One region of the Lederbergia sp. B243.17 genome, then DNA from elsewhere that is predicted to be linked to it. Evidence: a T-box and tRNA genes for the amino acid it is inferred to sense, from the RefSeq annotation. Region 1 holds a T-box; the other holds one or more tRNA genes.

Region 1 (8,691 bases):
TGCCTCTATTCTAGCCCAAAGTCCAAGGGATGTGTGAACAAATGGAAACAAAAAAGGCTTAGAGGGTACAATAAAGGGAATTCGGATTAGAAAAGATACAGGTGAAGAGGAGGCAGTACGATGAGAGTATGGGAAGCGGATGAGGCGAAGGCCGTCATTGTCCTTGTCCACGGGGCAATGGAACATCATGGGCGTTACGGCTGGCTGATCGAAATGTGGAGGATGTCCGGCTACCATGTAGTGGCCGGGGACTTACCGGGCCAGGGGCTGACAACAAGGTCGCAGCGAGGGCATGTCGACTCCTTCCAGGAATATGTAACGGAGATCCAAAGCTGGCTTGGGAAGGCGCGGGAATACTGCCTGCCTATTTTTTTACTCGGCCACAGTATGGGCGGCCTTTCTGTCATCCGGCTCTTGCAGACGACAGATGAAAGAGTAGACGGCGTTATCCTGTCATCACCTTGTTTGGGGCTTGAAGTCTATCCGCCTACACCGCTTAATGCTCTTTCGGTCGGGCTAAACTGGATTGCTCCGGAATTGAAAGTGAGCAGCAATCTTGTCGGTGTGGAAATGGTTACGAGGAACGATGAAGTAAAGGAACGGGCGATGAATGATAGTCTCTATGTCAGAAAAGTATCAATCCGCTGGTATCGTGAACTGTTGAAAGCAATGAAAGCTGCCTTCGCACAGCTGCCCGATTTGCCGGATGTTCCCTTTTTGGTTTTGCAGGGAGGCGATGATAAAATCGTGGATAAGCTTGAAGTGCGCAAGTGGATCAATCAGGCGGAACTGACAGAAAAGGTTTATAAGGAGTGGAAGAATTGCTACCACGAAGTGTTCAACGAGCCTGAGAAGGATGTCATTTTCAATTATGCGAAAGCCTTTGCCGACCAGCAGCTGGAACTTATCGGCTTCACTCCGCGTCATTGAAATTTTGTGTTTAGATTGAATGGAGATGAAACCCAATGGCATTGCCAGCAAACCCGCTTAGATTAATGAAGGAAATTTACCGGAATGTCATGCCAGCCGTACATAGGGAGTTGGATGGATGGCAGAGAAGGGCAGGAAAGATTCCGAACTTGGAATTGAGAAATCAGGCACTTGCCAGCATCCGGGATAAAACATTCCATTGTGAAGGCGGATCGATTATGGCGCTGGCGGCACTTGAAGGCCGGTCGGAAGCGATCCGTTTTATCGTGGCCTATCAGACGATCAGCGATTATCTCGACAATCTGTGTGACCGGAGCACGTCACTCGACCCAGCTGACTTTGCTGCTCTGCATGAATCGATGCCTGACGCACTGACGCCCGGTGCGAAGCCGAATGACTATTACCGATGCAGGCGCGACCGGGACGATGGCGGCTATTTAACGTCACTCGTCCTCGAGTGCCAGTCTGTTTTGGGAAAATTGCGGCACTACGAATTGATCCGCCCTTACTTGCTCGAGCTCTGCTCCTATTATTGCGAGCTGCAAGTCCATAAACATGTAAGAGCCGAGGAGAGGGAGGAACGGCTGCAAAAATGGTTTGCCGCCAAAGGGGCATCGCTTCCTGAAATGGGCTGGCATGAATTTGCGGCCTGCTCCGGTTCCACGCTTGGCATCTTTTGCCTGGTTTCATATGCATTCCGAAGAGATTTTGCAATGGAGCATGCACGCATGATCAGGGAAGGTTATTTTCCGTATATCCAAGGCTTACACATACTTCTAGATTATTTCATTGATCAGGAAGAAGACCGGACGTGCGGAGATTTGAATTTTTGCAGTTATTATGTGAGCAACGCGGAGATGATGAATCGATTCATCCATTTTCTTGAAGAGGCGGATAGGCATACAAACAGGCTCCCAGACATGCAATTCCATCGCCTATTGAATAGGGGGCTGCTCGGCATCTATCTGTCGGATGAAAAAGTGAATGAGCAAAAGGAAGTCAAAAAAATGGCAGCGGCCATTATGAAGAAGGGCGGACCGGTCGGCTATTTCTTTTATTGGAATGGAAAGGCTTATCGTAAAATCCAGAAGCTTTTCACCGGTTCTGCCAAAAAAGCTGCAGATGCATTATAAAACCGCCGCAAAAGAAATTGCGGCGGTTCGTTTTATCTTTTTTCAATCGCCAAAATAAAGGGCGGACTGTTTTTCTGATTGATGAATTCGTACTGGAGAACATGGACCGTGTTTTGGTCCAGTGATGACGCATATTCAAGAAGACTGTCGCGCTCGATGTCACCGCCGGGATGGCCGTGGTAAACAACGATGATGATCGTCCCGCCCTTTGGCAAAAGAGGGATGAGCTGCTCGATTGCCGAAACAGTCGTCTCAGGTTTCGTAATGATCGACTTGTCACCGCCGGGCAAATAGCCAAGGTTGAAAATGGCTCCTGTTATTTTTCTTTGTCTATCTACTGGAATAAATTGAAGGATTTGCTCGTGGCCCGCGTGAAACAGCGTGATTCGCTCGGCCATCTGTTCATCCTCAGCTAGCCGCTTCGTGTTGCGGATTGCCTCCTCTTGTATATCAAAGCTGTATACGTGGCCGTTCTCACCGACAAGTTCAGCCAAAAATACCGTATCATTGCCGTTTCCGGCTGTCGCATCTACGACCATATCGCCGGGCCTTACGCTTCGCTGCAGAACCATCCGTGCAAATGAAAGTACTCTTTCCAAATTCATCCCCCATACCCCCCGCAAGCTTTTACGCAAAAACATACAAAAACATACAAAAAATTGTAACATATTGCAGGCTGTTTGAGAACACACTAGTGAGGAACATCTTTTCCGTATGTTCAAATTCGCGGCAGAGGAAGGGATCAGCATGGCAACAAGACAATCGGTAACAGACTGTCTCAATCGCTGTCAGGAAGCTATTTCTTTCGCCTCGGACCAATATACTGAAGGATGCCGGCAGGAGAGTTATCGGGATGCTCAGTACAGCGACGCTTTGCTCGGTTTGGATCAGTCCGTTGCAGATCTGGAAAAGCTGAAGGACAGCGCCAATGATCAGCAGCGTGAAATGCTCGACCGGATGAGAATCCAAGTGCAGGATCTGCAAAACAGAATGATTTTGCTCGACCATGGGGTTCCAGCTTACACGCTGCATTGAATTGCCCTTCTCCTGATCATTGTTAAGTGTAGAAAAAGGTGCTGGAAATCAATTTTGATTTCCAGCACTTTTGGTTATTTAGAAGAGGTATTCGTTGGTTACTACTGTACCGTATAGAATGATGTTGTTTAGAAAATCAGTGAAAACAGCTCTATTGGTAAAAAATCATGAATTAAGATGGAAGCCGGCCTGCAAAAAGAGCGGTTTGTAGAACTGTAACTTGTGGAAAAGCGCCTGCACGCCGCCGCCGGCCGCTAAGAAGGAAGCCCGGTCACAATGGTTTTTATGTGCAGGAAAGCCGTGCTTTCAATGGCTTAAATTTACAGAATTAACTTTTATCAAGGAACTTGAAAATACCTATTGCACCCGCACTCCAAAAGGAATAGAATTGCTTTGGCAATCGAAATAATTAGGTGAAAGGGTGCGGTGGGAACATGCCTAAAGCCTTGTGGCTCTTAGTAATCGGGATGCTTGTCAACGTGACAGGCACTTCTTTTTTATGGCCGCTGAATGCGATTTATATTCACGACCATCTTGGAAAATCCCTGTCTGTTGCAGGACTTGTGTTGATGGCGAATTCAGCAGCCAGTGTAGTCGGAAATTTATTGGGCGGCATTCTTCATGATAAGATCGGCGGATACAAATCCATCCTTCTTGGCATCAGCATTTCTGTCGGTGCCTTGACGGGAATGACATTTTGGCATGGATGGCCTCATTACGTTATTTTTCTGACGTTGCTTGGTCTTGGCGGCGGGATCATTTTCCCTTCGGTTTATGCAATGGCGGGATCGGTCTGGAAAGAAGGCGGACGAAAAGCATTCAACGCGATCTACGTTGCTCAGAATGCAGGCGTCGCAATCGGTTCAGCATCGGGTGGATTTGTCGCATCCTTTTCATTTGACTATATATTTGCAGCGAATTTGTTCATGTTTATCGTGTTCTTATTCATTGCAGTATTCGGATACAAAAACATCGGCGGTAGTGGCATGACTCAATCAAACGTGCTGCAGGAAGCAAAGCCTGTTAAAAGCAGGGGCAAACTGTATGCATTGATGATTCTATGCGGTGCCTATTTGCTTGGATGGGTCGGCTATGTGCAGTGGCAGTCGACCATCGCGGCGTATACACAGGAAGTGAATATATCTCTGGCGCAATATAGTGTACTTTGGACAATTAACGGGGCACTGATCGTGTTGGCACAACCACTCTTGCAGCTCGTACTAAAAAAGGTAAGAAACAGTTTGAAGGGCCAGATGGTTACAGGCTTTCTGATTTTCATCGTCTCCTTTTTCATAGCGGGCAATGCAAATGAGTTTAAAGGGTTTGCCGCAGCAATGATCATCCTGACAATCGGTGAGATGCTTGTATGGCCGGTCATTCCGACAATTGCCGACCAGCTTGCTCCGAAAGGCCGGGAAGGTTTTTACCAGGGGATTGTTAACAGTACCGCAACAGGAGGCAGGATGATCGGGCCGCTGCTCGGCGGCATCCTCGTCGACATGTACGGCATGAGAGTGCTGTTCGGCTTCTTGATTGCCTTGCTGGTCATCGCGATCGGCTGTGCAGTCCTCTATGACCGCCCGCTCAAAGCATCCAGAAAGAAAGAGGAGCCGGCCATCGTGGAAAGCCATGTTTAGTCGGCAACTCGCCTATTTTTCAAGAAAAACTTGAAACCGGGTATAAGATTGGCTACAATGGGAACTATCTACAATAAAGATACTGAAACGTTAAGAGTGGATCAGTAGCAAAGACATCCTGTTCAGAGAGTTGGCGGAAGGTGGGAGCCAATCAGGATCCATTGTGAACTCGCCATTCATGTTGTCCGGGTGAACGGCTGGCATCAGGCTAATCCCAGTAATCCGTACCGTTTTCCGCGTTAAGGAGCAATGAGCGGATGCGTAGTGCATCAATGTGGGTGGTACCACGGGAGATTCAGCCTCTCGTCCCAGGATTTTTTCCAGGACGGGAGGTTTTTTGTTTTTTTAGTATTGAAAGGAGCAAACAAGATGAACTTTGATCACAGGAAGATTGAGAAAAAGTGGCAGAAATACTGGGAGGAAAACAAAACATTCAAACTGGATGCAGACGGGAAAGGCGATAAGTTTTACGCTTTGGATATGTTCCCTTATCCATCGGGAGCCGGACTCCATGTCGGCCATCCAGAAGGGTATACGGCGACGGATATCCTGTCCAGAATGAAAAGGATGCAGGGCTATGATGTGCTTCATCCGATCGGCTGGGATGCGTTCGGACTTCCTGCAGAGCAGTATGCGCTTGATACAGGAAATGACCCTGCTGAATTCACTCAGCACAATATTGAAACGTTCAAGCGGCAAATCAAGTCGCTCGGTTTTTCATATGATTGGGACCGGGAGATCAACACGACTGATCCCGGCTATTATAAATGGACGCAGTGGATTTTCCTTAAATTGTTTGAAAAAGGTCTGGCCTATGTCGACGAAGTGCCTGTCAACTGGTGCCCGGCGCTTGGTACGGTTCTTGCTAACGAAGAAGTGATTGACGGGAAAAGTGAAAGAGGCGGACACCCTGTTGAACGCCGGCCGATGAGGCAATGGATTTTGCGCATCACAAAATACGCCGACCGTTTGCTCGATGACCTTGAAGAGCTTGATTGGCCGGAGAGCATCAAAGATATGCAGCGCAACTGGATCGGCCGCTCCGAGGGGGCTGAGGTCCACTTCAAAATCGACGGGCATGAAGGGGATTTCACGGTATTCACGACTAGGCCTGATACACTTTTCGGCGCCACTTATGCAGTCCTTGCCCCTGAGCACCCGCTTGTGGAAAAAATTACGACCGGCGAACATAAAGAAGAAGTTCAGTCTTACCTAGACAATATCAAGGCGAAAAGTGATTTGGAGCGTACAGATCTGGCGAAGGACAAAACAGGAGTGTTTACCGGCGCCTATGCGATCAACCCGGTTTCCGGCGGAAAAATCCCGATTTGGATTGCCGATTATGTTTTGATGAGCTACGGAACCGGAGCAATCATGGCGGTTCCTGCTCATGATGAGCGCGACTTTGAGTTCGCAAAGAAATTTGGCCTTGAAATCAAAGAGGTGGTCGCTGGCGGAGATGTTGAAAAAGAAGCCTACACAGGCGACGGCCCTCACGTTCAATCCGGTTTCCTTGATGGATTGAAAAAGGAGGAGGCCATCTCGAAGATGATCTCCTGGCTTGAGGAAAAAGGGGCCGGCGAGAAAAAGGTCACATATCGTCTTCGCGACTGGTTATTCAGCCGCCAGCGCTACTGGGGCGAGCCAATACCTGTAATCCATTGGGAAGACGGTACAACAACAGGCGTACCAGAAGAAGAACTTCCAGTCATGCTTCCGGTAACTGATCATATTCAACCGTCCGGTACAGGCGAGTCACCGCTTGCTAACATCTCTGAATGGCTGAACGTTGTTGATCCTGTTACCGGCAAAAAAGGCCGGAGGGAGACCAACACAATGCCGCAGTGGGCGGGAAGCTGCTGGTATTATCTGCGCTACATCGATCCGCATAATGATAAAGCACTTGCGGATGAAGAGCTGTTGAAGAAATGGCTGCCGGTCGATATTTATATCGGAGGGGCAGAGCATGCGGTGCTCCATTTGCTGTACGCCCGTTTCTGGCATAAATTCCTCTATGATATCGGTGTTGTGCCGACGAAGGAGCCTTTCCAGAAGCTCTTTAACCAAGGAATGATTCTTGGAGAAAACAATGAAAAAATGAGTAAATCAAAAGGGAATGTTGTCAACCCGGATGATATTGTTGAAAGCCACGGAGCCGATACGCTGAGAATGTATGAAATGTTCATGGGACCGCTTGAAGGTTCGATCGCATGGTCGACAACCGGACTTGATGGCTCCCGCCGTTTCCTCGACCGCATTTGGCGCTTGCTGGTGGATGAAGATGGAAAATTGACAGACAAAGTGAAAGAAGGCGCGGGGCCAGAGCTTGAGAAGGTTTATCATCAGACGGTTAAAAAAGTGACAGAGGACTATGAGAACCTTGGCTACAATACGGCCATTTCCCAATTGATGGTATTTATCAATGAGGCATATAAAGCGGACGTATTGCCAAAGGAATACATCGAAGGATTCGTAAAACTACTCTCTCCAATCGCCCCGCATATAGCAGAAGAATTATGGGAAAAATTGGGCCATGAAGGCACGATTTCTTATGAAAAGTGGCCGGTGTATGATTCTACAAAACTGGTCGATAATGAAGTGGAAATTGTTATACAAGTAAACGGGAAAGTACGGACGAAGTTGAAGACGAACCGCGATGCTACGAAAGAAGAACTTGAGCAGCTTGCAAAAGCCGATGACAAGGTCCTGGAAATGATTGAAGGGAAAACAATCCGCAAAATCATCGCTGTACCGGGCAAGCTCGTCAACATCGTGGCGAATTAACGGGCATACTAGGAAGGATGAAAGAGATGGCAGATTTTAAAGACATCACACCTGAAGAAGTGGAAGAAAAGCTGAACAATGGCGAGACGCTTTATATGATTGACGTCCGGGAAAATGATGAGGTTGCAGAAGGGATGATCCCTGGTGCCGTCCATATCCGGATGGGTGAGATCCCCGAGAATCTCAGCAAACTCGATAAAGATCAGGAATACATCATGATCTGCCGTTCAAGCGGACGAAGCGGACGCGTATGTGAATACATGGCAGAGCAAGGTTATAACGTAATCAACATGGTTGGCGGCATGCTGCAGTGGCAGGGGCCGCTCGATCCTAAAAGTCGATAAAGTGTCTAAAAACGGTTCCCGTTAATGGGAGCCGTTTTTTAATAGAAAGAAGGGATTAAGAAGTATTTGTCGAAATAGCATAATATTGGATTTTTTTTTTTAAAATTACAATTTGTACAGCCTGCTGTCAGAGAGAGGGGGGGACACTAATTGGAAATGCTGAAGCAAGGGGCAAAAAACTTGCTGCTTTATTTTTTGATTTTTGTTTTGCTTGTATTTATCATCGCCATCCCGCCGAACCCGACAATTTCTATGAAGGGACTTGCAAAAACTCCGGTCATTACATATGTTTTTGACAAATATGCGTATCAAAACAATCTGAAGTATTTCTGGGATGTGTACACAAAAGAAAGAAGTCTGGGGACTAGCCAATATGAAGGGGTTATGGTGGAGGATGAATTGAAGGTATATTTGCCGCGCAGTCTGAAGATCATTGGTGTTGCCTTTACAATCAGCCTTTTGTTGGGAATTGGAAAGGGGATATTCGATTATCGGCACCGAAGGGATCGCTTGCGCTTTCTCGGAGGCGGAGCGACCTGGCTTATGCAGTCTGTTCCTGATTTTTTTATTATGCTCTCAATCCAATGGCTTGCTCTTATGCTGATTCCGTCGTTTCGGATATTCAGCAATTCCACACCCTATAATTTTGTAGTCATCGGTATCATCGTTTCAATTTACCCAGCGCTCTATCTGGCACGAATTGTAGCTGCGGCTCTGCAAAGTGAAGATGGAGAGCAATACATAACAGTGGCGAGAGCGAAGGGTTTTTCGGAACGGAGAGTCGTTTATCGGCATATTTTCAGGAATGCCTTGCCTACAATTTTGACT
Region 2 (4,083 bases), on a different contig from region 1:
GCGAGTGCTTTAATTACTCAAAGCACCCGCTCTTATGTGGTTCTACTGCTACTAGTATTGCTCGATATTGATTTGAATCCTCGAACAGCTTAATCAATTAAGCAAGCATATGCGCCCTTCGAAATATCCGCAACCTGAAGGAATTAGTGATTGGTAAAAAATGATACCCGTTAGGAATCGGGATTACTAGTAAATTCGTATGCAGCTTTTTAAAAACCTCTGCTTTTTCTTTGCTATAATCGTCCATGCTTTGTCCAGCCAACAACAACAGAAAAGGCTTATCCATTTTTTCCTTCAAGCAATAGTCTGTTACTGATATTTCCTTTGATAAAGCATTCAATGCCTTTTCATTCCTGGGGTGTATATATACATCATTTTTCAATACAAAGTTGTTTTGGAGATAAGATTTATAATTATTGCTTGCTTCTTCGGTTAGATGTTCCATTGAATTTGCTGTTTCACTTGCATTTTCAAGGTCTTCTAATCATCAATAATAGGCAATTGGATTTCCTCATCGGCGTCACCTCTTTCACCAAGAAAGTAATAACCGCTGTCTAACAATGTTAACGACTCTACATAAGGAAATCACCAAGAAACACTTAGAAAGGAATATCATTAAGTCTTATAGGGGTTACTATCTTGTTTTCCCAATCACTTCTAATAATGGAATAGCATATTGAATCCGATATACTACCATCTTTATTCTCCCATGCATTTCGTAAGTATCCTTCTTTAACAAAACTACAATTGCTGAGAGTTTTCCTCATTGCGAAGTTATCGTTTCGAGTATATGCCTCAATTCTGATTTTCTTATTAGGCATATTAAATAGGTAGTCTACTATCCACTTAACCGATTTCTTGCCCACACCTTTTCCTCTAACGTTATTTGCTAAACGGATATCAAATGAAGGAATGGTATCGCTTATATCATGAATAATTATCAATCCAACTTTTTCAGTGTTCTTTTCTATCCAAAACGTTTCTCTATCTTTTTGGTACCAGCCTTTTTTGTATCCCTCTACAATTTGTTCTTCTAAAGGTTTTGGGTTTGAGTGAAAATCCCAAGTATTATTTGTAAAAAATGCCACCAAGTCATCTAATTCATCTTCCAATCTTCTAAAGATAAGTTCATTCATATTTTCCCTAACCTTTCTTTTGATTATCAGAAATTGTTCAACTAGGTTACTACTAGTAAAGCTTGAAATGAACGTCTAACACCCTCATATGTTTTATTATTTTATGGGATTCTTTGGCAAGTAGGTTGTACCTGAATCGTACCATACATAGAAAAAAGCCTACAAACCTTGATAGATCAACGTTTGCAGGCTTTTTTCTTTTACGTCATGATACCGGTGGTCGGGGTCGAACCGACACTCCTCACGGAACACGATTTTGAGTCGTGCGCGTCTGCCAATTCCGCCACACCGGCATAATTGGATATGCATCTTAGCGATGCAACTCTGTTATTATATATTATATCGAAGCAAGTTGTAAAGTGATTTTTTTAGGAAGGAAGCGATGTTTATGATTGAAATGCAACCTGACAAAAAAGGACGAGGCTACACAAACCAGCTGCCCCGTTATGCGCATGTTTTGCATATATTCCTGATTGTTGTTTTCCTGCTGCTCTCCCTTGTGCTCGGTTCACTGACTATCTATTTTCTCGTGCATCGAGAATGGGCGCTCACCGTCTTTTTCATTTTTATTACGCTCTTAATTACCTGCCTCGCTTATTTTTTAATCCTGAACTACCGCCAATACACTGCATTCAGGTTAACGTATGATTTGGATGACGAAGGTTTTATTTTGACATCGATTACTAAGCAAAAGGAAGAAACAGTGCGAATTCCATACGAGGATATCAAGGAAGTACTCGTTGGTCTTGATTTCAGGGTTATTCCAAGAGCACACTCTTCAGCTTTTGCAAAAACCTTGTATTCAGTTGGTGCCAAGCTAATCATATCGTATGGAAACAGGGAAGCTCCAAGGTATTTTATATTTACTCATTTTGACAAAGAAAGATTACTGAGTTGGCTGGAAACCTTGCAAGAGAACAAAGTGCCGATTGCTATTTCAAAGCTGAATCTATCTAAGGCTGTGACTGAAGAAGAGTTTTCTGAGATAGTGGCAGAAGCACCAAAAGTAGAATTTCGGCCCTATTTGCTGCTTAAAGAACAAATGGGCTATGAACCTGGATCAATAACACATCAGTATGAACCGGCTTTTCTTACAACATCCATCATAAAAAGACAAAAGTTGACGAACAAAACGAGGGACGTACGTTTAATGTGGGTATATATATCGCTCCTTCTATTCAACTTCTTATACTCCCTTTTCCTATTGCCGAATGCAGCAATAACCGAGGATGGCTTTATAGATGACGGGTATCTTCCCATTGTCCTGGTGAATACGCTTTGTCTTATTTTCGGCTTTTATTTTTGGAGAGGAGTGAAATGGTATCGGTCACTACTGGACTCAGCCCTCATCACCGCTGTCTCCTTTCTCGGCCTTTCGCTTTCTTCCATAATAATAAGCCCTATACGAGGTTCTATTTACACTGCAATTGGCCAGGAGCTGTCCGTTTTTGTTTTTATGCTGAACCTTTTATTCATCTTCATACGAATCCTGATGCTAATCATACGAAGGAGAGTGGCACCAGACAACCGCATGATGTAAGCAACGCTTCAAGCACACTCCCAGAGGATTACTGCTATTCCACTACAATAAAAAAAACGTTTCCTGCTAGAGGAAACGTTTTTTATTTGACTGTCTGGTATACCGGTGGTCGGGGTCGAACCGACACTCCTCACGGAACACGATTTTGAGTCGTGCGCGTCTGCCAATTCCGCCACACCGGCATAATAAGTATGGAGGCGGCAACCGGAATCGAACCGGTGGTAAGGGTGTTGCAGACCCGTGCCTTACCGCTTGGCTATGCCGCCTAATCATGGAGCGGAAGACGGGATTCGAACCCGCGACCCCCACCTTGGCAAGGTGATGTTCTACCACTGAACTACTTCCGCATACTGGGCTAGCTGGATTCGAACCAACGAATGACGGAGTCAAAGTCCGTTGCCTTACCGCTTGGCTATAGCCCATTGATCAATTTATTCTTATGAAAATGTAAATGGGGCGACTAGTGGGAATCGAACCCACGATGTCGGAGCCACAATCCGATGCGTTGACCATTTCGCCATAGCCGCCATATTGGCAGGGGTAGTAGGAATCGAACCCACACTGAAGGTTTTGGAGACCTTAGTTCTACCTTTAAACTATACCCCTGTGTAAATGGTGGTGGGGGACGGATTCGAACCGCCGAACCCGGAGGGAGCGGATTTACAGTCCGCCGCGTTTAGCCACTTCGCTACCCCACCACAGTATATGCAAGTTTTTATAAAAGGTGGCTCAGGACGGAATCGAACCGCCGACACAAGGATTTTCAGTCCTTTGCTCTACCAACTGAGCTACTGAGCCTTTAAGTAAAAGGAAATGCTTATTTAGTTTCCAGTTGTCCTTCGTCTCCATCTCAGGAGGAACATTCAAGGAGCGTCTCGATGGATACGCCTGCGGAGCTGATCGAAGATGTTTCGCTTCGGTGCTCTACCAACTGATCTACTGAGCCATAAACCTAATAAAATAAATGGCGGTCCCGACCGGGATCGAACCGGCGATCTCCTGCGTGACAGGCAGGCATGTTAACCGCTACACCACGGGACCGGAGCATTCAGAACCTCTCAGTTCTGAATGATATGTATTGCGGGGGCAGGATTTGAACCTGCGACCTTCGGGTTATGAGCCCGACGAGCTACCGAACTGCTCCACCCCGCGACGATAAAGATGTTCTTGCTTATGTGAAAATGGTGACCCCTACGGGATTCGAACCCGTGTTACCGCCGTGAAAGGGCGGTGTCTTAACCGCTTGACCAAGGGGCCAATGAAATATTATGGCGGAGAGCAAGGGATTTGAACCCTTGATACGCGGTTAGCGTATACACGATTTCCAATCGTGCTCCTTCGGCCACTCGGACAGCTCTCCATTGGCTCCGCAGGTAGGATTCGAACCTACGACCGATCGGTTAACAG

The links. The T-box of region 1 lies ahead of leuS (leucine--tRNA ligase). A T-box ahead of a tRNA ligase gene usually reads a tRNA of that ligase, here a tRNA-Leu.
Region 2: it encodes a tRNA-Leu, which carries the amino acid that the T-box ahead of leuS (leucine--tRNA ligase) is inferred to sense. The anticodon was not compared.

The regions. Positions count from the first base shown of each region.
Region 1 covers NZ_JBWBKF010000062.1:12,665-21,355, forward strand. Annotated here, with positions in the region: gene AC0TWI_RS11595 (lysophospholipase) at 121-930, shown strand; gene AC0TWI_RS11600 (tetraprenyl-beta-curcumene synthase family protein) at 966-2,063, shown strand; gene mnmM (tRNA 5-(aminomethyl)-2-thiouridylate-methyltransferase MnmM) at 2,096-2,668, opposite strand; gene AC0TWI_RS11610 (YtzC family protein) at 2,811-3,098, shown strand; gene AC0TWI_RS11615 (MDR family MFS transporter) at 3,533-4,735, shown strand; T-box leader at 4,817-5,049, shown strand; gene leuS (leucine--tRNA ligase) at 5,105-7,519, shown strand; gene AC0TWI_RS11625 (rhodanese-like domain-containing protein) at 7,546-7,863, shown strand; gene AC0TWI_RS11630 (ABC transporter permease subunit) at 8,020-8,691, shown strand, end outside.
Region 2 covers NZ_JBWBKF010000007.1:240-4,322, forward strand. Annotated here, with positions in the region: gene AC0TWI_RS00090 (hypothetical protein) at 98-445, opposite strand; gene AC0TWI_RS00095 (GNAT family N-acetyltransferase) at 600-1,136, opposite strand; tRNA gene AC0TWI_RS00100 (tRNA-Leu) at 1,348-1,429, opposite strand; gene AC0TWI_RS00105 (hypothetical protein) at 1,525-2,676, shown strand; tRNA gene AC0TWI_RS00110 (tRNA-Leu) at 2,777-2,858, opposite strand; tRNA gene AC0TWI_RS00115 (tRNA-Cys) at 2,869-2,942, opposite strand; tRNA gene AC0TWI_RS00120 (tRNA-Gly) at 2,949-3,023, opposite strand; tRNA gene AC0TWI_RS00125 (tRNA-Gln) at 3,027-3,098, opposite strand; tRNA gene AC0TWI_RS00130 (tRNA-His) at 3,129-3,203, opposite strand; tRNA gene AC0TWI_RS00135 (tRNA-Trp) at 3,209-3,282, opposite strand; tRNA gene AC0TWI_RS00140 (tRNA-Tyr) at 3,290-3,374, opposite strand; tRNA gene AC0TWI_RS00145 (tRNA-Phe) at 3,402-3,474, opposite strand; tRNA gene AC0TWI_RS00150 (tRNA-Asp) at 3,642-3,717, opposite strand; tRNA gene AC0TWI_RS00155 (tRNA-Met) at 3,755-3,828, opposite strand; tRNA gene AC0TWI_RS00160 (tRNA-Glu) at 3,859-3,933, opposite strand; tRNA gene AC0TWI_RS00165 (tRNA-Ser) at 3,946-4,036, opposite strand; tRNA gene AC0TWI_RS00170 (tRNA-Asn) at 4,039-4,083, opposite strand, start outside.